Regions from separate parts of the Streptomyces hesseae genome, predicted to be linked through region 4. Evidence: riboswitches for the same ligand, from Rfam matches in the RefSeq annotation. Region 4 holds a riboswitch; each other region holds the start of a gene.
The links. Region 4 has a riboswitch for cyclic di-AMP ahead of RM609_RS02420 (C40 family peptidase). Riboswitches for the same ligand answer to the same signal wherever they lie in the genome.
Positions count from the first base shown of each region.

Region 1 (3,183 bases), on a different contig from region 4:
CGACCGTGACCTCCAGGCCGTCCAGGACCCAGACCGTGCCGAGACCGATCACCACGGTCCAATGCCACCGGGACCAGGGCAGCCGGTCCAGGCGGGCGGGCACGGACGTGGTGATCGTCGCGGTGGTCGTCACGTCATCTGATTTCCCGATCGCACACAGAACATTCCCGGGATATCCGATATCGGGTGGTTCTGGGGTCGCTATGACCTGATTGCCCTGCCCGGCTTGCCGAACCGGCGCCCCCGCCTGCTCGGTCCACCCGCTCGGCCCGCCCGCTCGCTACGGCTCCAGGCCCCTGCCCCGCAGCCACGACAGCGGGTCCACCGGCGCGCCACCACCCGGCCGTACCTCCAGGTGGAGATGCGGGCCGGTGACATTGCCGGTCGCGCCGACCCGGCCGATGACCGTGCCCGTGCCGACCTTGCCCGACGTGACCACCATCGACGACAGGTGGCAGTACCAGACCTCGGTCCCGTCATCGAGCGTCAGCACGATGCGGTAGCCGTAGGCGCCCGCCCAGCCCGCCTGGGTGACGGTGCCGCCGCCGACCGCCTTCACCGGGCTGCCGGTGGGGGCGGCGAAGTCCTCGCCGGTGTGGTTCGCGGACCACATGTTTCCCGCCTGGCCGAAGCCGGCGGTGAGGGTGTACGAGGCCACGGGGAGGGTGAAGGATCCGCCGGCGCCGCGATGCGCGGAGGTGGACGATCCGGTCGAGTGCCGCTCCGGGGTTCCGGCCGAGTCGGCAGATCCGGCCGATCCGGCCGATCCGTCCGTCGCCGCCCCACCGCCGGCCGCCTCCTGTGCGGCCCGCTGCGCGGCCTCGTACGTCGCCGCCTTCGCGTCCGCCGCCTCGCGCTCGGCCGACTCCCGCTCCGCCGCGGCCTTCTCCGCCGCGGCCTTCTCCGCCGCCGCCTTGCGGTGCTGCTCGGCGGCGGCCTGGGCCACTCGCGCCTGCGCCTCGGCCTCGGCGGCGCCCTGCTGGTGCTCGGCCTGCTGGAGGATGCGGGCCCGCAGCACCTCGCCGGCGTCGGCGGTGTCGCGCACGGTACGTACCGTCTCGACGGGGGCCTGCTGCGCCTCGACGGCCCGCTGCCCGCCCTGCTCGTGACCGTCGGCCATGAACGAGCCGACGACCGGAATGCTCTGGGCCAGGTCCGGCATGGATATGGAGGCCTGCGGGCGGTCCTGGGCGCTGGCCATGCCGCCCGCGCCGACCGCCGCGATCATTCCGGCGCCGAGCACCGCCCCGCTGCGCGCCATCGTGCCGCCGCGCGGCTTGACGACGCGGTGCCGGCCGCGGACGGGCGCCGCCGGGTGCTCCTCGCCGGGGACCCACTCGTCGCCCGCCGCCCGGGGCGCGGGGGCGGGGACGACGGCCTCGGGAGCCGGATCCGGCTCGTAAGGGGGAATGTAGGCGGGGACGAACGGAGGGTCGTACGGAGGGTCGTACGGACTGCCATCGAACGCGGAGCTGTCGGAGCTGTTGGACGCCACGAGGGCGACTCCTTTCCTTCCTGTTCGCCTACCGGGTTAGCTGTCGGGTTCGGAGGAGGAAGGTCTCCTACAGGCCTGCGTTCGGGCCCGATTCACCCCAAATGATGGTTCCCCGGTTCCGCCCGCGGGATTCGGCGAAGGCGCACGGCACCGCCCCTGCGACGGCTGCAACGACCGCGCTGCGTTATCGAACGTTAATAGACAGAGCGGCTGGATTCCAAGCCGAAAGGGTGAATCCAGCAGGCGCGTTGGGGCTCTTTATAAGGCGCTTACTTCTGATAGTTCGTCAGTCGTTATGGATCTGAGGAGATCGCAGGCGCACGGTACGGGCGGTGACCTGGGGACGTTTGTGGGTGATGGGAGCGGTACGGAGCCTGCCGTCGATCCGCCGGATGGCGAGCAGGGCCATGTCGTCGTCCGTACGCCCGCCCGCGTGCCGGGTCACGTCCGCCGCGAGGGAGTCCAGCAGGGCGTCGGGGCTGCGGAACTGCTTGCCGTGGAGCCGTGGCTGGGGGTCATAGAACGCCCCGGCCGCGTCCCTGGCCTCGGTGACCCCGTCGGTAAACAGCAGCAACGTCGCCCCCACCGGGAACTCCCACTCCTCCACCCGGTCCGGCCACGCGCCCAGGTCCTCCATCCCCAGCGGCAGGGCGGGCGTTCGGGGGTGGGTGTCCCCGACGGTGCCGTCGGGATGGAGCAGGAGCGGGGGCGGATGGCCGCGGTTGACGATGCGCAGGGCGCCCGCGCCCGGCTGGACCTCGGCCAGGACGGCGGTGGTGAACCCCTCGGCCTGATCGACGTTCGCGCGCCGTGCGCCCTCCCGTTGAAGCGCGCGCTCCAGCCGCACCGCCAGCCCCTCCAGCGTGCGCTCCTGCTCCGCCGCCTCCCGGAACGCGCCGATCAGGATCGCGACCGCCTCCACCGCGCCGAGCCCCTTGCCCCGTACGTCGCCGACGATGACGCGGACGCCGTACGGGGTGTCCTGCACCGCGTAGAGGTCGCCGCCGATCCGGGCGTCGGCCTGCGCGGCGACATAGCGCGCGGCCACGCGGAGCCCGCCGATCCGGGCCGGGGGCGTGGGCAGCACGGCCCGCTGGGCGGCCTCCGCGACACTCCGCACGGACGCCAGCCGGAGATGGCCGCGCCGTACGACGCGGTTGATGCCCACGGCGAGCGCGCCGACGATCAGGACGGTGGCGACCTCGGTCACCGACTCGCCCATCTCCGGCGCCTGCCGCGAGAGGGAGAGCGTGACCATCGCCGCCAGGGACACGACCGCCGTGAGCAGGGTGGCGAAGAGGGAGAGGAGCGGGGCGGCGACGAGGGGCGCGGAGACGAAGAAGGGGGCGGAGGAGTACTTGGGGGGCGTGAGGACGTCGAAAGCGATGCCGCCGATGACGACGGCGGCGGGGAGGCAGCGGGCGACGACGACCGACGTCACCCGCCCGGGGAGCGGCTCGCAGAGCGGATCCGGCCCGGGCGGCAGCCCGTCTCGCTTCCCCACCGTGTGCTCCTGACCGGCCGACGTCCCTTGCTCCGTACCCGTCCACCCTTGCGGGCGGGGTACGGCCGGGCGAACGGGGTTACGCCGTTCGAGGCCCCGGCCGGACGGCCCCGAGGCCCCGGCCGGCTGGCCGGGGCCTCGGGGCCGTCGGAGTTTCAGGAGGTCAGGGCCCTCAGGGCCGCAA
Region 1 is NZ_JAVRFI010000013.1:166,311-169,493, reverse strand. Features, by position in the region: gene RM609_RS20820 (MFS transporter) at 1-133, opposite strand, end outside; gene RM609_RS20815 (M23 family metallopeptidase) at 281-1,495, opposite strand; cyclic di-AMP (ydaO/yuaA leader) riboswitch at 1,506-1,642, opposite strand; gene RM609_RS20810 (PP2C family protein-serine/threonine phosphatase) at 1,782-2,999, opposite strand.
Region 1: it holds a riboswitch for cyclic di-AMP, as region 4 does, so the genes downstream of both, RM609_RS20815 (M23 family metallopeptidase) here and RM609_RS02420 (C40 family peptidase) in region 4, are expected to answer to the same signal.

Region 2 (3,183 bases), on a different contig from region 4:
GGCCGGCGAGGCGGCCCAGGGCGAGGACAAGGCGCCGGAGGTGGACCCGGGTGACGGGTCGTCCTCCGCAGCGCCGGAGCCCGTCCGCCCGCGTACGCCCGGGCGCGGCAACCTGCCCGCTCCCGAGCGCACGTCGCCCGCGCCGTCCGCCCCGTCCTCCGGGTCGCACAAGCCCGCGCCCGGCTCGTCCGGTTCACCCACCCCGGACTCCTCCGGCACCCCGTCCGCTTCGACGAGCCCGTCCCCGGACACCTCCCCGGGCAAGCACCGCAAGGACCCGTCGGGGCAGCCGACGACGGGTACGACCCCCGGCGCGTCGACCGATCCGACCGCCATCCCGACGGCCCCGGTCGGCAGCCCCTCGAACACCCCGGCGAACACGCCCTCGGACACCCCCGGAACGGGATCCTCGCCTTCCGCTTCGCCGCTTCCCGGCGATGCCGGAACGCCCTCCGGAACGGGCCGGCACCGCGGCGACCCGTCGCCCTCCGGCGATGCTCAGCGGCCCTCCCGGGGCGGCGAGGGCCGGACGGACCTGCCCGCCGCCAACGACTACACCGTGCGGCCCGGTGACAACCTGTCAGCGATCGCCGAGCAGCACTCGGTCGCCGGAGGCTGGCAGACGCTGTATCAGAAGAACGAAAAAGCAGTCGGTTCCGATCCGGACCTTATCCGTCCTGGTCAGAGGCTTGACATCAAGCAGTAGCGCTCCGGTTCGAGGCGAATGTCCGTTCCAGTCGAAAGTGAGACATGGGTCTCGTTGACGACCCGTCGGATGCCTCAAATCCGTTTTGCTCGAATGGCCTCTCACCTGCGGAAACGTCAAGTTTCTGGGGCTAACTCCGGCCGCCGGTGGCTGAAAAGTGGGGTTTGAACCCGTCGGCCGCCTGTGATTACCGTCGTCACCGCTCGCCACCGCGAGCACCACGGCCGCACGCCGAATCCTGCCGGCGGCCGGGGGAGTCGTCGCGCAAGCGCCGTAGGCAGGAGCGGGGGAACCAAGGTAAGTCGCCGTAACGGTCCCAAGGCCAATGGCCGAAGGAACGGGACGGCTTGGGGTGAAGCCCGGAACGCGAAAGCGCACCGGGCCGGGCGAACTCACAGCCCGAACCCGACAGCTCACCTCGTAGGCGTCGGTGAGGAAACCGACTTATGTCCAAGGGCAAGCACCGTCGTCCGTCCAAGGCCGTCCGCATCGTCACGCTCGCCGGCGTCACCGGCGCAGCGGTCGCAGCCCCTCTGATGGTCGCGACCTCCGCCAACGCCGCCTCCGTCTCCACGTGGGACAAGGTCGCCCAGTGCGAGTCCACCGGGAACTGGCACATCAACACCGGCAACGGCTACTACGGTGGCCTCCAGTTCTCGAACTCCTCCTGGAAGGCCGCCGGCGGCACGCAGTACGCCCCGCGCGCCGACCTGGCCACCAAGTCCCAGCAGATCGCCACCGCCGAGCGCCTGCTCGCCATGCAGGGTCCGGGCGCCTGGGGCTGCGCCGGTGAGGGTGGCCTCACCAGTGGCGGCGCCAAGGCGAACGTCGACACCGACGACTCCGACGGCGGTTACGTCGCGAAGAAGTCCACGAAGTCCGCCTCCGGCGCCTACGGCAAGGCCCACGCCGACCGCAGCAAGCGTGAGGCCGCGCCCCAGGGCAAGCACAGCAGCAAGCCGGTCCAGGAGTCGGACGACTCCGACGACGAGGCCCCGGCGCCGAAGCAGACCGCCCCGCGGACCGTCCAGAAGGGCGACGGCGAGTACCAGGTGAAGGCGGGCGACACCCTCGGCACCATCGCCGCGTCCCAGAAGGTCCAGGGCGGCTGGCAGAAGCTGCACGAGCTCAACAAGAAGATCGTGCCCGACGCCGACGTGATCTTCCCGGGCCAGCAGCTCCACCTGCGCTGAGCAAGGGCCGGCCGGGACCCCACCGGGCCCCGGCCGGCCGAGCGACCGCCCCGCTCCGATGCGACTTCCCCCCGAGCCGCATCGGAGCGGGGCTCCGCTCGTTCTGCCGGTCGCTCGTTGAGCGAACACACCGACGATTCGTCCGGGGATCTCGGCGTTTGTGCCAATTTTCGGCGCGGGTGACAGGGCAAGGGCGGGCGCATGCTCCGGGGCCCGTTAGGCTCGTGCTGCAGAACTCCAGACACACACGAAGGAGACCCTCGTGCCGTCCATCGACGTCGTCGTAGCTCGCGAGATCCTCGACTCGCGAGGCAACCCCACGGTCGAGGTCGAGGTCGGCCTCGACGACGGCTCCACGGGCCGTGCCGCCGTACCGTCCGGCGCCTCCACCGGCGCCTTCGAGGCCATCGAGCTCCGCGACGGTGACCCCAAGCGCTACCTCGGCAAGGGTGTCGAGAAGGCCGTCCTCGCCGTCATCGAGCAGATCGGCCCGGAGCTCGTCGGCTACGACGCCACCGAGCAGCGCCTGATCGACCAGGCCATGTTCGACCTGGACGCCACCGACAACAAGGGCTCCCTGGGCGCCAACGCCATCCTGGGCGTCTCCCTGGCCGTCGCGCACGCCGCCTCCGAGGCGTCCGACCTGCCGCTCTTCCGCTACCTCGGCGGCCCGAACGCGCACCTGCTGCCCGTTCCGATGATGAACATCCTGAACGGCGGCTCGCACGCCGACTCCAACGTGGACATCCAGGAGTTCATGATCGCGCCGATCGGCGCGGAGTCCTTCTCCGAGGCCCTGCGCTGGGGCACCGAGGTCTACCACACCCTCAAGGCCGTCCTGAAGCGCAAGGGCCTGTCCACCGGCCTCGGCGACGAGGGCGGCTTCGCCCCGAACCTGGGCTCCAACCGCGAGGCCCTCGACCTCATCCTCGAGGCCATCAAGGAGGCCGGCTACACCCCCGGCCAGGACATCGCGCTCGCCCTGGACGTGGCCGCCTCCGAGTTCTTCAAGGACGGCGTCTACAAGTTCGAGGGCAAGGACCGCACCGCGGCCGAGATGACCGAGTACTACGCGGAGCTCGTCGCCGCGTACCCGCTCGTCTCCATCGAGGACCCGCTGTTCGAGGACGACTGGGCCGGCTGGAACACCATCACCGAGAAGCTCGGCGACAAGGTCCAGCTCGTCGGTGACGACCTGTTCGTCACCAACCCCGAGCGCCTCGCCCGCGGCATCGAGGAGAACTCCGCCAACGCCCTGCTGGTCAAGGTCAACCAGATCGGCTC
Region 2 is NZ_JAVRFI010000003.1:46,034-49,216, reverse strand. Features, by position in the region: gene RM609_RS06205 (transglycosylase family protein) at 1-706, shown strand, start outside; cyclic di-AMP (ydaO/yuaA leader) riboswitch at 966-1,148, shown strand; gene RM609_RS06200 (transglycosylase family protein) at 1,153-1,899, shown strand; gene eno (phosphopyruvate hydratase) at 2,162-3,183, shown strand, end outside.
Region 2: it holds a riboswitch for cyclic di-AMP, as region 4 does, so the genes downstream of both, RM609_RS06200 (transglycosylase family protein) here and RM609_RS02420 (C40 family peptidase) in region 4, are expected to answer to the same signal.

Region 3 (3,183 bases), on a different contig from region 4:
GGCGCCACCCTCGACGCCCACGCCGACCACCCCGGTGTCCGGCTCTCCCTGGAGGTCCCGGCCTCCCGGCTGGGCAAGGCCATGGGCCTGCTCGCCGACGCCCTGCGCGCCCCGGCCTTCCCGGACAGCGAGATCGAGCGCCTGGTCGACAACCGCCTGGACGAGATCCCGCACGAGCTGGCCAACCCGGCCCGCCGGGCGGCCATGGCGCTGGCCGCCGAGCTCTTCCCGGCCGACTCCCGGATGTCCCGCCCCCGTCAGGGCGCGCAGGAGACCGTCGAGCGCGTCGACGCCGCGGCGGTCCGGTCCTTCTACGAGGCCCATGTCCGCCCCGCCACCACCACCGTGGCGATCGTCGGCGACTTCACCGGCATCGACCTCGACCGGACCCTGGCGGAGTCCCTGGGCACCTGGACCGGCACCACCGTCGAGCCGCTGCCCGTGCCGGCCGTCACCGCCGACGACACCGGCCGCGTCGTCATCGTGGACCGGCCCGGCGCCGTGCAGACGCAGCTCCTCATCGGCCGTACCGGCCCCGACCGGCACGCGAGCATCTGGCCCGCCCAGATCCTCGGCACCTACTGCCTCGGCGGCACCCTCACCTCCCGCCTGGACCGCGTCCTGCGCGAGGAGAAGGGCTACACCTACGGCGTGCGCTCCTTCGGCCAGGTGCTGCTCTCCGCCCCCGACGGGACGGGCACGGCCATGCTCGCCATCAGCGGCTCCGTGGACACCCCCAACACCGGCCCCGCGCTCCAGGATCTGTGGACCGTGCTGCGCACCCTGGCGGCGGAGGGCCTGACCGAGGCCGAGCGCGACGTCGCCGTGCAGAACCTGGTCGGTGTCGCGCCGCTGAAGTACGAGACGGCCGCGGCCGTCGCCGCGACCTTCGCCGACCAGGTCGAGCAGTACCTGCCGGACGACTTCCAGGCGCGGCTGTACGAACGCCTCGCGCAGGCCGGCACGGTGGAGGCCACGGCGGCCGTCGTGAGCGCCTTCCCGGCCGACCGCCTCGTCACCGTCCTCGTCGGTGACGCCGCCGAGATCGCCGAGCCCGTCAAGGCCCTGGGCATCGGCCCGGTGACGGTCATCCCCGCCTGACGGCGACTCACCACCCCGGCGCGGCGGCCACGCTGCGCCGGGGCAGCGTTGGCGCATGGGTCCGTTGTGACCCATGCGCCTCGCTTATGTCCGCTTTCAGGCGGAGGTTGCATGTTGGTCGTGTGGCGTACGTCATAAAACCCCACTTCTGTTTGCTGTTCGAATCTGACGCCGATTAGCGTCAGGCCCGGCAGCCCGCCTATCGGAGCCGCGACCGCGGCCCCCGGGCAGCCATCGCCGAGTTCCCGAGGCGCGAGCCGAGGGGAGCCGGGGACCCAAACGTCCCTGGGGTGAATCGGGCCCCTCTCACGAGGGATCCGTAGGAGACCTTCCTGCTCCGAACCCGTCAGCTAACCCGGTAGGCGAGAGGGAAGGAAAGGAACAGCCGCAGACATGGCGTTCACCCGTGCCACCGGGAAGCACCGTCGTCCGAGCCGCGCCGCGCGCGTCAGCGCCAATGTGGCGGGCATAGCCACCCTGACGGCCGCCGGCGTCGTCGCCGGTGTCGCCGCCCCGGCCTTCGCCGCCTCCGACGACGCCCAGCGCCCCGAGGACACCGGCCTGACCCAGGCCGTCGTCATCGGCGACGTCATGGCCGAGCACGTCGACGCCCAGGCCGAGTCCCAGCGCAGCGCCGCCGACGAGGCCGCCGCCCGCCTCCAGGCCGAGGAGAGCGCCAAGCAGAAGGCTGTCCAGGCCAAGCAGCGTTACGAAGAGGCCAAGCGCAAGGCCGAGGAGGAGCGCGCCGCCAAGGAGAAGGCCGCCCGCGACGAGGAGCGCAAGCGCCTCGGCACCTTCGTGAGCCCCATCGACGGCTCCTACGTCTCCACCGCCTACAAGGCCTCCAGCGGCCTGTGGTCCTCCGGCAGCCACACCGGCATCGACATGCACGCCGAGACCGGCACCTCCGTCCACGCGGTGGGCATGGGCACCATCGTCGAGGCCGGCTGGGGCGGCGCCTACGGCAACAACGTCGTCATCCAGATGGCCGACGGCACGTACACCCAGTACGGCCACCTGTCCTCCATCGACGTCTCCGTCGGTCAGTCGGTCACCCCGGGCCAGCAGATCGGCCTCTCCGGCGCCACCGGCAACGTCACCGGCCCGCACCTGCACTTCGAGGCCCGCACGGCCCCCACCTACGGCTCGGACATCGACCCGATCGCCTACATGGCCGCGCACGGCGTCAACCTGTAACGACGCGCGACGACTTCCGAAAGGCCCCGGCCCCAGGCCGGGGCCTTCGTGTTGGCCAAAAAATATCCATGAAGCGGCGGCACCATCGGAAAACGCCCGGGATTGCCATAGAGTCGCCGAACGGACGTCAATCGGCCGTGCTGCAGGGGGATTGAAGCATGAGGCGGAGGTAGACCCATGCGGGGCCGTACGTGAGCGGCGACGGCGAAGGGCCGCGCGAGAGCCGTCGTATTTCCACGCACGCGGTGTGCACCGCCATCCGCGACGACATCGTCTCCGGCGCTTTCCCGCCGGGCAGCCGGCTCATCGAGGAAATCCTCGCCCGCCGCTACGGCGTCTCCCGGGTGCCCGTGCGCGAGGCGCTGCGCACCCTCGCCTCCGAGGGCTTCGTGACCACCCGCCGGCACGCCGGCGCCTGTGTCGCCGAACCCACCGAGCGCGAGGCCGCCGACCTTCTCGACATCCGGGCCCTGCTGGAGCCGCTGGGCGCCGCCAAGGCCGCGCAGCGGCGCTCCGAGGCCCATCTCAAGGTGTTGCGGGGCCTGGTCAGGCTGGGTCAGGAGCGGGCCCGCGCGGGCCGTTGCGCCGAACTGCGTCAGCTCGGCGACTGGTTCGACGAGACGCTCGCCCAGGCGTCCGGCAGCCCCTCGGTCGCCGGGCTCCTGACCCAGCTGCGCCGCAAGATCGCCTGGGTGTACGCCCCGGGGCCCGTGGTCCGGCCGCTGGAGACCTGGGAGGCGTGCGGGGCGCTGGTGGACGCGGTGGCCCGCGGGGACGTGGAGCGCGCCCGGGAGCTGGCCGCCGTACGGGCCGGCCGTTCACCCGGTGAATTCCTGCTGCGGCGGACCGGCGGCGACCGCGTCCATCCGCCGAAACAGCCCGTAA
Region 3 is NZ_JAVRFI010000007.1:200,772-203,954, reverse strand. Features, by position in the region: gene RM609_RS14240 (M16 family metallopeptidase) at 1-1,101, shown strand, start outside; cyclic di-AMP (ydaO/yuaA leader) riboswitch at 1,327-1,481, shown strand; gene RM609_RS14235 (M23 family metallopeptidase) at 1,495-2,298, shown strand; gene RM609_RS14230 (GntR family transcriptional regulator) at 2,490-3,183, shown strand, end outside.
Region 3: it holds a riboswitch for cyclic di-AMP, as region 4 does, so the genes downstream of both, RM609_RS14235 (M23 family metallopeptidase) here and RM609_RS02420 (C40 family peptidase) in region 4, are expected to answer to the same signal.

Region 4 (3,183 bases):
GTCCACGACCGGCGGATCCCGTCCCCGATGGCCACCAGGTCCTCGGGGACCGGCCCCTCGCCGAGCAGCAGCCGGGCCTGCGGGGCGTCGTAGGTGCCGAACAGCATCGACACGTCGAGCCCGTGGGCGGCGCCGAGCGCCCCGCCCAGGACGGGCGCGGGCCGGCGCAGCTCGTACAGGTACGCCGTACCGCCGCCGGCGGTGTGGGCCTCGGCGAGGTGGAGCGAGGGCATGCGGAACAGGACGTCGCTGTGGACGGTCTCGAAGAGTTCCACGGGGGCGGCGTCCGGGTAGGCGGCGCGGTAGGCCCGGGGGCCGTCGGGGCCGGGGGCGAAGGCGGTCAGCACCGCGGCCGTGTCCTCGTCGGTGACCTTGTCCCGGCCCCCGCTCATCACCAGGAACGGCCGGAACTCGTCGCGGGTGTGACCGGTCAGCAGGTCCACGCCGCTCGCCCGGCCGTCCGGCAGGACCGTCCAGGGCGTCTCCGGTACGAGGTCGCCGTCCACCACGACGGAGAACGGGGAGCCGGTCCGGGCCAGCGGACCCCAGCGGTCGGTCTCGGCGGGCAGCCCGTACATCATCGGGGTGATCGCCTCGGCCAGCCGCCATGGGTCGATGGTGGCGAGTCCGGCCGCGGTCGGAGTGGTGCCCAGCCGCCCGGCGAGCTCGGCGGCGAGGCCGGAGGCGAGGGCCGGGGTGGTGTAGAGGCCGGGGACGGACTGGGCGATCGCCCGGCGGAAGAGGCCGGCGGCGCGGGGCACGGCCAGCAGGGTGGCGATCGAGCCGGCGCCGGAGGACTGGCCGGCGACGGTGACCCGCGCGGGGTCGCCGCCGAAGCCGGCGATGTTCTCCTGGACCCACTCCAGGGCCGCGATCAGGTCGAGCAGCCCCCGGTTGGCGGGGGCGCCCTCCAGCTGGGCGGAGGCCTCGGCGCCCACCCGGTAGTTGAGGGTGACCACGACGAGGCCGCCCTGCCGGGCCAGGAGCCCGGCGTCGTAGAGCGGGTCGCCCGCGTAGCCGGAGACATAGCCCCCGCCCAGGATCCACACCAGTACGGGCAGTCCGGAGCCGCCGGGGTCCGGCGACCAGACGTTCAGGGTGAGCCAGTCGTCGCCGGTGGCCGTGCCGGTCGCGCCGACCGGGCCGGACTGCGGGGGCGGCGGGCCGAACTCCGCCGCGTCCCGCACCCCGTCCCAGGAGTGCGGCGCGGCCGGGGCGGCGAAGCGCAGTGCCCCGACGGGCGGCCGGGCGTAGGGAATGCCCCGGAAGACGGCGAGGCCGCCGGTGGTGCGGCCCCGTACGGTGCCCTGGGCCGTGGCGGCTTCCGGGCCGGTGACGTCGCTCATCGTCGCTCCCTCCCCGCGCCCGGAAGCGGCACCCCCGTGCGCGAACGCGGATGTCGGGCGGCCCGGGTCACGGACCGCCCGATCGGGGAGCCTAGTTGACGCGTCCGTACCAGACGCTGCCGGTCCAGATCTTCTCCTGACGGACCGTGGCGCCCGGCTTGGGGGCGTGCCAGATCTTGTTGCTACCCGCGTAGATCCCCACGTGGTAGACGTTGCTGCCCGAGTGGAAGAAGACCAGGTCGCCGACCTGGCGGGAGCCGCTGGAGATGTGCCGGGTGCGGTTGTACTGGTCGGCGGCCACGCGGGGCAGGCTCTTGCCGACCTTCTTGAACGAGTACTGGGTCAGGCCCGAGCAGTCGAACCGGTTCGGGCCGGCCGCGCCGTACTGGTAGGGGGAGCCGGCCTTGCCGGCGGCGACCCTCAGGGCCTGCTCACCGGGTGTGGCCGCGGAGGCCTCGGAGGCGAGGCCGGGGACGAGCACCGATGCCGCCAGCGTGGCGGCGGTGACGGCGGAGGCGGCGCCGGCCCGGGATATGAGAGCGGGTATGCGAGGCATAGCAGACATGCCGAAGCCCTTCGACATCCGCCTACGAAAGATGACCTGTCGGGTTCGGGCTGCGAAGTTGCCCGGCCGGATTTCCCGGCTTCACCCCAAGGACCACCGACTTCGTGATCCGTACCGCTTGGGTCTCCCGCTCCTGCCGATCCATCAATTCGATGCCGCACCCGGGACGGCGGCAGGACTCGGCGTCCGCCCGGGTGGCCCGCCATGGTGACGGGATCTTGTGTTCGGTGAGAGATCCTGCACCATGAATCATTCAAATCCGGTACCCGGGCGGCCATCTGTGAACTTCTTCACTTCGGGAGCAGACCCGGAACCGCGCTCCGCGCGCCCCCGCCGAACTGGCCCTAAACCCTTGTTTCCATGGGTACTTGCAGCATGGAACGAGTAATTCCGGGAACGCCGTTCAGCAGGGCTTGCGCCAGGCGTCCAGCTCCAGCTTCTTCTGCATCGAGCTCAGCCCGAGCCGGCGCGCAGTGGCGCAGAACTCCCCCGTGGACAGTTCGTATTCGACATGGAAGACCGCTTTGTTATGTTTCACGAAGGGGGTGAGCTTCTCGCACTCGTCGTACTGGGCGCACTGCTCGTTCACCGCGAAGTCGAAGACGTCCACCAGCTGCGGGATCTGGTCCAGGTCGTTCTTCAGCCCGATGGCCAGGCCCCGCTCATGGGCGAGATCCGCCAGCATCCGGTTGAAGGCCAGCTGGTGGTCGGCCGTCAGCGGAAAGCCGGTGGAGTTGCGGAATCCCTCGGTCAGGTCGGGTTCGACGGCGTCGAATCCCTTCTGCCGGCACATGTCCATCCGGGCCGCCATGAGCGGCCGCAGGGTGTCGAGACGGCGGATGTCGAACCATTTCTCGCCCTTCCATCCCTTGTTCTTGTTGCCGAGCAGGTTCTTCGGGAATTTCCCCTGGTCGGGCCGGAAGTCCTCCCAGGCGCCGGCATTGATGTAACAGATCGCCTTCCGGCCGCCGGCATGCAATTGGGCCACGGTTTCGGCCGAATTCTCGAAGCCGTCGATGTCATAGACGGGGGCGTCCACCGAGGTGTCGGCCTTTCCGTCCAGCTGCCACTGCCAGCGGGTGCCCGGGCGCGGCTGCCAACGGGCCGCGGCCGGTGGCGAACCCGTGGCCGTTCCGCCGGGTGAGGCCGAACCACCGGGTGAGGCGGAGGCGTCCGGCGTGCCCGAGGCACGCGGGGTGCCGGAGGCGTGGGGGGCCGCCGTGGCGCCTTCGTCGTCCCGGTCCGGCCCGTCGTCGTCGGCGGGCGACGCGG
Region 4 is NZ_JAVRFI010000001.1:648,298-651,480, forward strand. Features, by position in the region: gene RM609_RS02415 (carboxylesterase/lipase family protein) at 1-1,346, opposite strand, end outside; gene RM609_RS02420 (C40 family peptidase) at 1,438-1,911, opposite strand; cyclic di-AMP (ydaO/yuaA leader) riboswitch at 1,916-2,068, opposite strand; gene RM609_RS02425 (endo alpha-1,4 polygalactosaminidase) at 2,315-3,183, opposite strand, start outside.